Regions from separate parts of the Streptomyces sp. CA-294286 genome, predicted to be linked through region 2. Evidence: riboswitches for the same ligand, from Rfam matches in the RefSeq annotation. Region 2 holds a riboswitch; the other holds the start of a gene.
What was found. A riboswitch is a leader RNA that binds a small molecule or an ion and turns the genes downstream of it on or off. The one in region 2 is predicted to bind cobalamin.
Positions count from the first base shown of each region.

Region 1: it holds a riboswitch for cobalamin, as region 2 does, so the genes downstream of both, ACQPZG_RS26690 (cobalamin biosynthesis protein) here and ACQPZG_RS08705 (ABC transporter substrate-binding protein) in region 2, are expected to answer to the same signal.

Region 1 covers NZ_CP192005.1:4,979,674-4,984,429, forward strand. Annotated here, with positions in the region: gene ACQPZG_RS26685 (cobyric acid synthase) at 1-1,126, opposite strand, end outside; gene ACQPZG_RS26690 (cobalamin biosynthesis protein) at 1,123-2,163, opposite strand; cobalamin riboswitch at 2,199-2,346, opposite strand; gene ACQPZG_RS26695 (hypothetical protein) at 2,444-2,665, opposite strand; gene ACQPZG_RS26700 (anion permease) at 2,678-3,949, opposite strand; gene ACQPZG_RS26705 (class II aldolase/adducin family protein) at 4,255-4,756, shown strand, end outside.
Region 2 covers NZ_CP192005.1:891,218-895,973, reverse strand. Annotated here, with positions in the region: gene ACQPZG_RS08715 (ABC transporter ATP-binding protein) at 1-430, opposite strand, end outside; gene ACQPZG_RS08710 (FecCD family ABC transporter permease) at 427-1,488, opposite strand; gene ACQPZG_RS08705 (ABC transporter substrate-binding protein) at 1,485-2,480, opposite strand; cobalamin riboswitch at 2,557-2,747, opposite strand; gene ACQPZG_RS08700 (APC family permease) at 2,945-4,198, opposite strand; gene ACQPZG_RS08695 (spore photoproduct lyase family protein) at 4,599-4,756, shown strand, end outside.

The DNA of each region.
Region 1 (4,756 bases), 4.1 Mb from region 2:
CCACTCCCGCCCGGGACTCCACCTCGTCCTCGATGCGCTCGCCGAGGACCTGGAAGCCCCCGCAGATCCCCAGTACCGGCCGTCCCTCGGCCACCCGCCGCCGCAGCGCGTCCGCCAGTCCCCGCTCCCGCAGCCACTCCAGCGCGCGCACCGTGCCCCGGGTCCCCGGCACGACCACCAGGTCCGCGTCGGCCAGTTCCTCCGGCCGGTCCACGAACCGCACCACCACGCCCGGCTCGGCCGCCAGCGCGTCGACATCGGTGAAGTTCGACATCAGCGGCACCGCGCACACCGCGACCCGCAGCACGTCCTCGCCGACCGGGGGCGCGACCACGGACTCCCGCACCGCACCGCGCATCGAGACCCGCAGTCCGTCCTCCTCGTCGATGCCGAGCCCGTGTGCGTACGGGAGCACGCCGTAGGTCCGGCGCCCGGTGAGGTCCTCCAGCATCCGCAGGCCCGGCTCCAGCAACGACACGTCGCCCCGGAACTTGTTCACCAGGTAGCCGGCGATCAGCCGCTGGTCCTCCTCGGCCAGCAGGGCCGTCGTGCCGAAGAACGACGCGAAGACGCCGCCCCGGTCGATGTCCCCGACCACCACCACGGGAAAGTCTGCGGCGCGGGCGATGCCCATGTTCACGATGTCGGTGCGCCGGAGGTTGATCTCCGCCGGGCTGCCCGCGCCCTCGCAGATCACCGCGTCGTACTGGCTCCTCAGCTCGGCCAGGCACTCGGTCACCGTGCCGAGCAGCGCCTCCCGGTGCCCGCCCTGCACGCCCTCGCCGTACTTCCTGCCGCCCGCCGTCCCGAAGAAGCCGCGCGCGCTCATCTCGCCCACCGGCTTGCCCAGCAGCACCACCTGGCTGGAGCGGTCGCTGCCCGGCTTCAGCAGTACGGGGTTCATCAGCGCGGTCGGCTCGACCCGCGCCGCCTGCGCCTGCATGGCCTGCGCGCGCCCGATCTCCGCGCCCTCGCGCGTGACGAACGAGTTCAGCGACATGTTCTGCGCCTTGAACGGGGCGACCTTCACGCCCTGCCGCACCAGCCACCGGCAGATCCCCGCCGTGACGACGCTCTTGCCCGCGTCCGAGGTGGTCCCCGCGACCAGCAGTCCGCCGCCGCTCATGCGCTGTGCCCCTTGTCCCCGTGTCCGGCCCGCACGTACGAAACCGCCAGCCGCCCGGCCGCGCACGCGGCCAGCGCCAGCACACCCACCCGACGCGACAGCCGCACCGCACGCTCGATGTCCGGTACGGCGACGGCGCGGCCGGCCGCGCCGTTGAGCACCGCCCGGTGCTCGACCCGGCCCGCGTACGACAGCGTCCCGCCCAGCCGCACACCCAGCGCCCCCGCGAACGACGCCTCGACCGGGCCCGCGTTGGGGCTCGGGTGCGCCGCGGCATCGGCGCGCCAGGCCCGCACGGCACCCCGCGGGTCGTCCCCGGCGAGCACCGCGAGCGCCGCCGTCAGCCGTGCGCCCGGCCAGCCGGCCACGTCGTCGAGCCGGGCCGAGGCCCAGCCGTACCGGCGGTATCGCGCCGACTTGTGCCCGACCATCGCGTCCAGCGTGTTCACCGCCCGGAACGCGACCAGGCCGGGGACGCCGCCGAGCGCGCCCCACACCAGTGCGCCGACCACCGCGTCCGACGTGTTCTCGGCGACGGACTCGACCACCGCCCGCGCCATCTGCTGCCCGTCCAGGGAGTGCGGGTCGCGCCCGCACAGGTGGGGCAGGCGCTCGCGCGCGGTCTCCAGGTCGCCCGCCGCGAGGGCCCCGCCGATCGCCCGCGCCTCGCGCCCCAGCGACGTGCCGCCGACGACGGACCACGTCACCGCGGCGGTCAGTGCGACCGAAGCGGCGGGGGAGCGTCGTACGGCCCGTGCGGCGACGGCCGCCGCACCGGCGCCGCCGCCCGCGCACACCAGGGTGTGCAGTGCGCCCCACGCCCGGTGGTCGTGCCACAGCACGCGTTCCACGGCGCCCGCGGCACGGCCGAAGGCGGCGACGGGGTGCCCGCGGCGCGGATCACCGAACAGGAGGTCCGCGAGCATCCCGGCGGCGGCGCCGTACGCGAAGAGGCGGGCGTCGGCGAAGGCAGGGGCGCCTCCCGTGCCGGAAACCGGGCAGGGGGCGGCTGAACTGCGGGTTCCGCAGCCGGGCATGGCTGTGTGTCCTCACTCAGGGTCCGCGCCCTGGTTCGACGTGACGAGCGGCTGGGAGTTCCTGGCTTCCGTACGGCTCGTGCGAGCCGCCCGGTGACAGTGGCGGGACCGCGCCGGATTCGCACCGGCTTCCTCTCCATGCCGCCGTATTGGCTCCGGCAGTCCACCACGCCCCGCGAACGCCCGTCAACCTGGGGTTGACCTGCGGCGGGCGAGAACCCGGGGGCGCACGCAGAACCGCCCCGCGCACGGGGCGCGGGGCGGTTCGAAGGAACGGGTGTCAGACGACGATCAGGTAGATCCCGTACGCCACGGCCGCCGCGCACAGCGCGAAGCAGGCGTACGCGCCGGTGCGGGCCACGGTCGCGGAACCGCCGGACGCGGCGGCCGCGGTCTGCTTGGAGAGGCCGACGATGCCGAGGGTGAACAGACCCACCAGAGCCACGGTGGCCACGAGGCTGACGCCGAAGACGGTGCCCAGAGCTGCCCAGTCGATGTTCATGTGTGCGCTTCCTTAGACCGAGGCGGCCGGGCGGGACGCCTCGGTGGGGGAGTGGAGGGTGGCCTTTATGTCACCGGTGACCATGTGCGTGGCCTCGTGCGGGAGCACGCCCGCCGGGGGCGGGGAGACCGAGGCGACGGCCGCGGAGACGACGCCGGCGTTCTCGCCGGCCGGAGCGTCCAGGTCGTCGGCGGTGACGTTGGTGTGGTCGACCGGCTTGCGGCGCGACAGGAGCCAGATCACGGCCGACCCGACGACCAGCAGGATCGCGACGGCGGTGACGCCCCACGTGCCCTGACCGGTGAGGAACTCGGCGGCGGCGGCGATCGCACCCGCGGCCGGGAGGGTCAGGCCCCAGGCGACGAACATCCGGGTCGCGGTCGACCAGCGGACCACGCCGCCCTTGGGGCCGAGGCCGGCGCCCATCACGGAGCCGGAGCAGACCTGGGTGGTGGAGAGGGAGAAACCGAGGTGCGAGGAGGCCAGGATGACCGTCGCGGCGCTGGTCTGGGCGGCGAAGCCCTGCGGCGGCCGGAGGTCGGTGAGGCCCTTGCCCATGGTGCGGATGATGCGCCAGCCGCCGAGGTAGGTGCCGAGCGCGATGGCCACACCGGCCGAGACGATGACCCACATGGGCGGGTTGGAGCCGGGGACCAGGACGTTGCCGGTGACCAGGGCGAGGGTGATGACACCCATCGTCTTCTGCGCGTCGTTGGTGCCGTGCGCGAGCGAGACGAGACCGGCCGAGGCGATCTGGCCCGCCCGGTACCCCTTGGCGGTGGCCTTCTCGTCGGTCCTGCTCGCCAGCTTGAAGGTGAGCTTCGTGGCGAGGTACGCGGCGATGCCCGCGACGATCGGGGCGGCGATGGCGGGCAGCAGCACCTTGGTGATGACGACGCTGCCGTTGACGCCGGAGGCGCCGACCGACATCAGAGTGGCACCGATGAGGCCGCCGAAGAGTGCGTGGGAGGAACTGGACGGCAGGCCGATCAGCCAGGTCAACAGGTTCCACAGGATCGCGCCGACGAGCGCTGCGAAGATCACTTCCGTCGTGATGCCGCTCTCGTTGATGAGCCCTCCGGAAATCGTCTTGGCGACTTCGACGGAGAGGAAAGCACCTACGAGGTTCAGCACGGCGGACATGGCCACCGCCGTCTTGGGCTTGAGTGCGCCGGTCGAGATGGTGGTGGCCATCGCGTTGGCAGTGTCGTGGAAACCGTTCGTGAAGTCGAACACGAGAGCGGTCACGATCACGATTCCGAGAAGGAGCGTGATGTGTTCCATTTACCCAGGCAATCGTTTGAGGTCAGTGGCGCGTTGAACGTAGGCAACCTGAGTGAACGGAAGATGAACTGGGCAGGGCGCTGCGGTGACCCGAAACGCCGTGTCGCCGTTCCGTTTTCCACCGGAACGGCGGAGCCCCAAGGGCTGACCGGCGCGTCGACGTCGCGCGGGGCCCCTCGACCGCCCGGACGACCCGTCGAGGAGATCCTCGTCACCCGGAAGCGGGTCCCGGTCGCCGCCCGCCCCTGCGCACACCTTCCGTACGCCACTGCCGTACCGGCGCCCCGGCTGGCAGGATGCCGCCCATGACGAACAAGGCGACGGCTGCGACGGCTGCGACGGACGGGACAGGCGGGGCCACCGCGGTGCCCCGGGCCTGGCGGGAACTTCTGGCCACCGCCCGCCGATCGGTGGCCGACGGCCTGGTCGTCGGCACCTCCGGAAACGTCTCCGTCCGCCTCGGCGACCTCGTGCTGCTCACCCCGAGCGGCGTCCCCTACGACCGGCTCGGCCCCGACGACGCCGTGGGCGTCGACCTCGACGGCCGCCAAGTCCTCGGCGCCCTCGCACCGACCAGCGAACTCCCCCTGCACCTGTCCGTCTACCGGGCCACCGACGCGCGCGCGATCGTGCACACCCACGCCGTGCACGCCACCGCCGTCTCCACCCTCGTCGACCGGCTCCCGCTCATCCACTACATGGCCGCCGCCATGGGGGGCCCGATCCGCACGGCCCCCTACGCCACGTACGGAACCGACGAACTGGCGGAGAACGTGCTGCACGCACTGCGCGACCGCAGCGGATGCC
Region 2 (4,756 bases):
TGTCCGCATGCTGCTCGACGACGGCCACGCGCCGTGCCACGGCGCGACGGCCCCAGTCGCCGAGCGGACGCCCGTCGAGCGTGACGACGCCTGTGGCGGGGGAGAGGACCCCGGACAGCAGCCGCAGCAGTGTCGACTTGCCGGAACCGTTGGGTCCGAGCAGCCCGGTCACGGTGCCGGCCGCGGGGGACAGGCTGACGCCGTCGAGGATCAGCTGCCCGTCGACGGTGCGGCTCACCCGGTCGGCGGCGAGGGCGGGGGGACGGCCGGGCGTCCGTCCGGAAGCGATCCGTCCGGGACCGTGCGAACGGGCGCCGTCGTTCCCCTGTGCCGTGCCGAAGGTCTCAGGCCCGGTGCCGTCGTTCCTCTGCGCCGTCCCCGAGGCCCCCGGTCCGGTGCCGTCGTCCGTCGTCCTGGCGCCGGTCGTCATCGCATCCTCCTCGTGCGGTACAGGATCAGGACGAAGGCGGGGACGCCGACCAGCGAAGTCACCACTCCCACGGGCACCTCCTGGGGGTCGAGGACGGTACGGGCCAGCGTGTCGGCCCACACCAGGAACACCGCCCCGGCGAGCGCGCTGACCGGCAGCAGCCGGGCGTGCCCCGGACCGACGAGTGCGCGTGCGGCGTGCGGCAGTACCAGGCCGACGAAGCCGATCGCACCCGCGGAGCTGACCAGGGCGGCGGTCAGCAGGGCGGTCACGCACAGCAGCACCAGTCGGGTGCGCGCGACCGCGATTCCCAGGGTTGCCGCGGCATCCTGGCCGAAGGCGAAGGCGTCCAGGGTCCGCCCGTACCCCAGGCAGACCGCCAGCGCGAGTGCCAGTACGGCCAGGCACAGCCCCACGTCCGCCCAGTCGGCCCCGCTGAGCGATCCGAGCAGCCAGAACAGCACGCCCCGGGTGGTCTCCGCGTCGGCGGCCGTCATCACCACGAACGAGGTCAGCGCGGAGAACAGCTGCATCGCGGCGACTCCGGCAAGCACCACCCGGTCCGTCGTCCCGCCCAGCACCTGGCTGAGCAGCAGCACCAGCGCGAACGAACCGACCGCGCCCACGAAAGCGCCGCCCGACACGGACAGCGCTCCGCCGCCGACGCCGAGGACGATCACCACGACAGCGCCGGTCGACGCCCCGGAGGAGACGCCGAGCACGAAGGGGTCGGCGAGGGGGTTGCGCAGCAGCGACTGCATCACCGCGCCGCACACGGCGAGACCGGCGCCGCACACCGCGGCCAGCAGGGTGCGCGGCAGCCGCAGGTTCCAGACGATGCCCTCCCGGAGGGGCGTGAGTTCCGTCGTCCCCCAGCCCAGACGCGAGGCGACCACGGACCAGGCGTCGCCCACGCCGAGGTCCGCCGGACCGATGGTGAGGGCCACGGCGACGGACGTGACGAGCACCGCCACCCCGGCGCCCAGGCCGATCGCCCCGCGTACCGCCCCGGCGGAGCGCGGCGAGCGGGCCCGGGGGGTGCGCAGCGCGGTGGTCATCCGGCGAGCCCGTGCTCGCGCAGGGCAGCGGCCACCTTCTCGACGCCCTCGACGGTACGGATCGTCGGATTCATCGCCTGGCCGCTGAGCAGTACGTACCGCTTCTTCCTGACCGCCTGCATGTTCCTGGTCGCCGGGTTCGACTCCAGGAACGCGATCTTCTTGGCGGCCGACTCGGCGGTCTGCGACTTGCGGGTGAGGTCGCCGATGACGAGGACGTCGGGATCGCGGTCGGCGACGGTCTCCCAGTTGATCTGCGGCCACTCCTGCGTGCTGTCGTCGAAGACGTTCTTCATGCCGAGTGCGTTGCTGATGATGCCGGGCGCACCGCAGCAGCCCGCCATGTACGGGGACTCCTGGTTCGCGAACCAGTACAGGACGGTGGTTCTCCCGTCGCGCCTGCCGGCGACGGCCTTCGCCACCCGGCCCTCCAGCTCGGACACCAGCTTCTCGCCCCGTTCCGGGACGCCGAACACCTGCGCCAGCTCCCGCACTTCGCGGTAGACGGTGTCCATCGCCAGGGGGGTGGTCCGTGAGCCGTCGCCGTCACCGCTGTTGTCCTTGCCCTCGCAGTCGGTGGGCGACAGGTACGTCGCCACCCCGAGCTCCTCGAACTTCTGCCGGGGGGCCACTCCGCCCTTGCCCAGGACGGAGGCGAAGGACGACGCGACGAAGTCCGGTTCGGCGTTCAGGACCTTCTCGAACGACGGCCGGTTGTCGGCGAGCCGGGGCACCTTCGCGTTCGCCTGCTCAAGGCCCTTCATGACGGGATCGGTCCACGTGGCGGTTCCCACCATGCGGTCGGCGAGGCCGAGGGAGAGCAGGATTTCGGTGGTGCCCTGGCTCAGGGAGACGGCTCGCTTCGGCGGGGCGTCGACCTTCGTCTTCTGCCCGCAGTTGTCCAGCGCGACGGCCTGCGCCCCGGAGGCGGCGGGCTTTCGGGGTGAGCCGGAACCGCATGCGGTGAGCAGCAGCGCCCCGGACAGGAGCATGACGGAACAGCGGGTGGTACGTGACACATGCACAGAGGCGGCCTTCGCAACGTCAGGACCCGATCGCGGGGTCCATGCGGACGGTTGGGTGCCAGCAGGTCTTCGGACTCGGGATCACCCGGACGGAACGCCTTCCCGGACCCGGCCGTGACCGACCGACGTCCAGTGGCTGCTGCCCCGCCCGTCACCCATACCGCTGCGCGTCAGTTCCGGACTCCCACCGGATTCCCCGACTCGTGCACGCGTACCGTCGCGTTCACGTGTTTGACTGGCGTCCGGAAGCTACCATGCCGCCCGCACGCCTTACGTGCCCGTGACGAACGCCACTTGCCCGGTCCCGCCGGTCGGCGACGACGGGGACCGGCGACGAGCGCGCACCGTACGAGGACGACCGGCCGACGGACCACCGGCCGACCGACGGACCACCGGTCGCCGGTGGACCCGGCCGCGGCGGGCCCCCGGATTCAGCTCCGGCGGCGCAGCCGGGCCGCCGCGACGATGCCCAGGACGACGCCGACGGCCAGGACCAGCAGGCCCCGGAACCAGACGTCGCGTTCGATCTGGGTGGCCAGCAGGATGCAGGAGAGCGCGCCGAGGACCGGCAGGACCGTCGGCGCCCGGAAGTGGTCGTGCCCCACCCGGTCGCGGCGCAGCACCAGGAGCGACGTGTTGACGAGGAAGAAGACCACCAGCAGGAGCAGCACCAGGGTGGAGGCGAGGGTGGCCACGTCACCGGTCAGGGCCAGGAGCAGCGAGAGCGCGCCCGTCGCGGCGATGGCGGCCCACGGGGTGCGCCGGCCGGGCAGGACCTTCGTCAGGAAGCCCGGCAGCAGACCGTCCTGGGCCATGCCGTAGGCCAGCCGTGACGACATGATGCCGGTGAGCAGCGCGCCGTTGGCGACCGCGACCAGGGCGACCGCGCTGAAGACCTCCGGGGGCACACCGCCGGCCGCCCGGACCACCTCCAGCAGCGGACCGCTCGATTCGACCAGCTTCGCGGTCGGAACGGCCGCCGCCGCGGCGGCACCGACCAGGGCGTACACCGCGCCCGCGGTGATCAGGGCGCCGAAGAGCGCCCGGGGGTACGAACGCCGCGGGTCCCTGGTCTCCTCGGCGACGTTGACGGACGTCTCGAAGCCGACGAACGAGTAGTAGGCCAGCACCGCCCCGCTCAGCAGCGCGGCCAGCGGGCCCTTCTCGGCGGTGCCCAGGTCGGTCAGCCTGCCCAGGTCCCCGTCGCCGCGCAGCACGATCCAGACGCCCAGGCCGATCACCAGCAGCAGTCCGCCCACCTCGATGACGGTGGCGACGACGTTGGCCCGCGTCGACTCACTGATGCCCCGCGCGTTCAGCAGCGCCAGCGCGGTCAGGAACACGATCGTCACGAGGACCAGGGGGAGGGTGAAGAACTCGGTCAGGTAGTCGCCGCCGAAACCGCGGGCCAGAGCCGCCACCGAGACGATGCCGGCGGCGAGCATGCAGAACCCCGCGAGGAAACCGGTGAACGGCCCGTACGCCCGGGTCGCGTAGTGGGACGAACCCCCCGCGCGCGGGTACTTGGTCACCAGTTCGGCGTACGACGCGGCAGTCAGCAGCGCCAGGCACAGTGCGGCGATCAGCGGGGCCCACACCGCGCCCCCCGAGTCGGCCGCGACCTGGCCCACCAGGACGTAGACGCCGGCGCCGAGAACGTCGCCGAGGATGAAGAAGTAGAGCAGCGACGTGGTCAGGGTCTTCTTGAGCGGCGTTCCCGAGGAAGCTGCCGGGGAATCCGACGTTTCGAACCGGTCAGGTGGATTTTTCACGTGGTGCCGTATACCCCCTCGGGCGTCCGGCAGACGGCAGGTCCCCCGGACGCCGGAGACGGGAGCGCGGACGACGAGGGGCCGCGGACGGCCGGTGCGTGCCGGGGTGCCGCGCGGCCGGTGAGCGCGTGGTGGTGCCGCGACGACACCTTTGCACCGGTACGGCACGATGGGTGCGACACGACGTTTCCCCGGCCGCACCGGCCGCCGTCACGCGGAAGGACAGCACGTGGAGCCGACGCCGGGAGAGCCCGCCCCGGACGAGCCCGGCGGGCCCGTCCCCGCCCGGGCCGCACGGCCCGAGCAGCCGACGCTGTTCGGGTGGCCGGACGACGACCCCGTCCCGCCCGTGCCGCAGCCGTTCCGGGACAGCCCCCAGGCACGTCGGCTGCTGGACGTCCGGGAGGTCTACGCGGAGCGCGCCGCACTCGACTCCCCGCGCGGCCGGCAGATCATGTCCCGGCTGCCGGG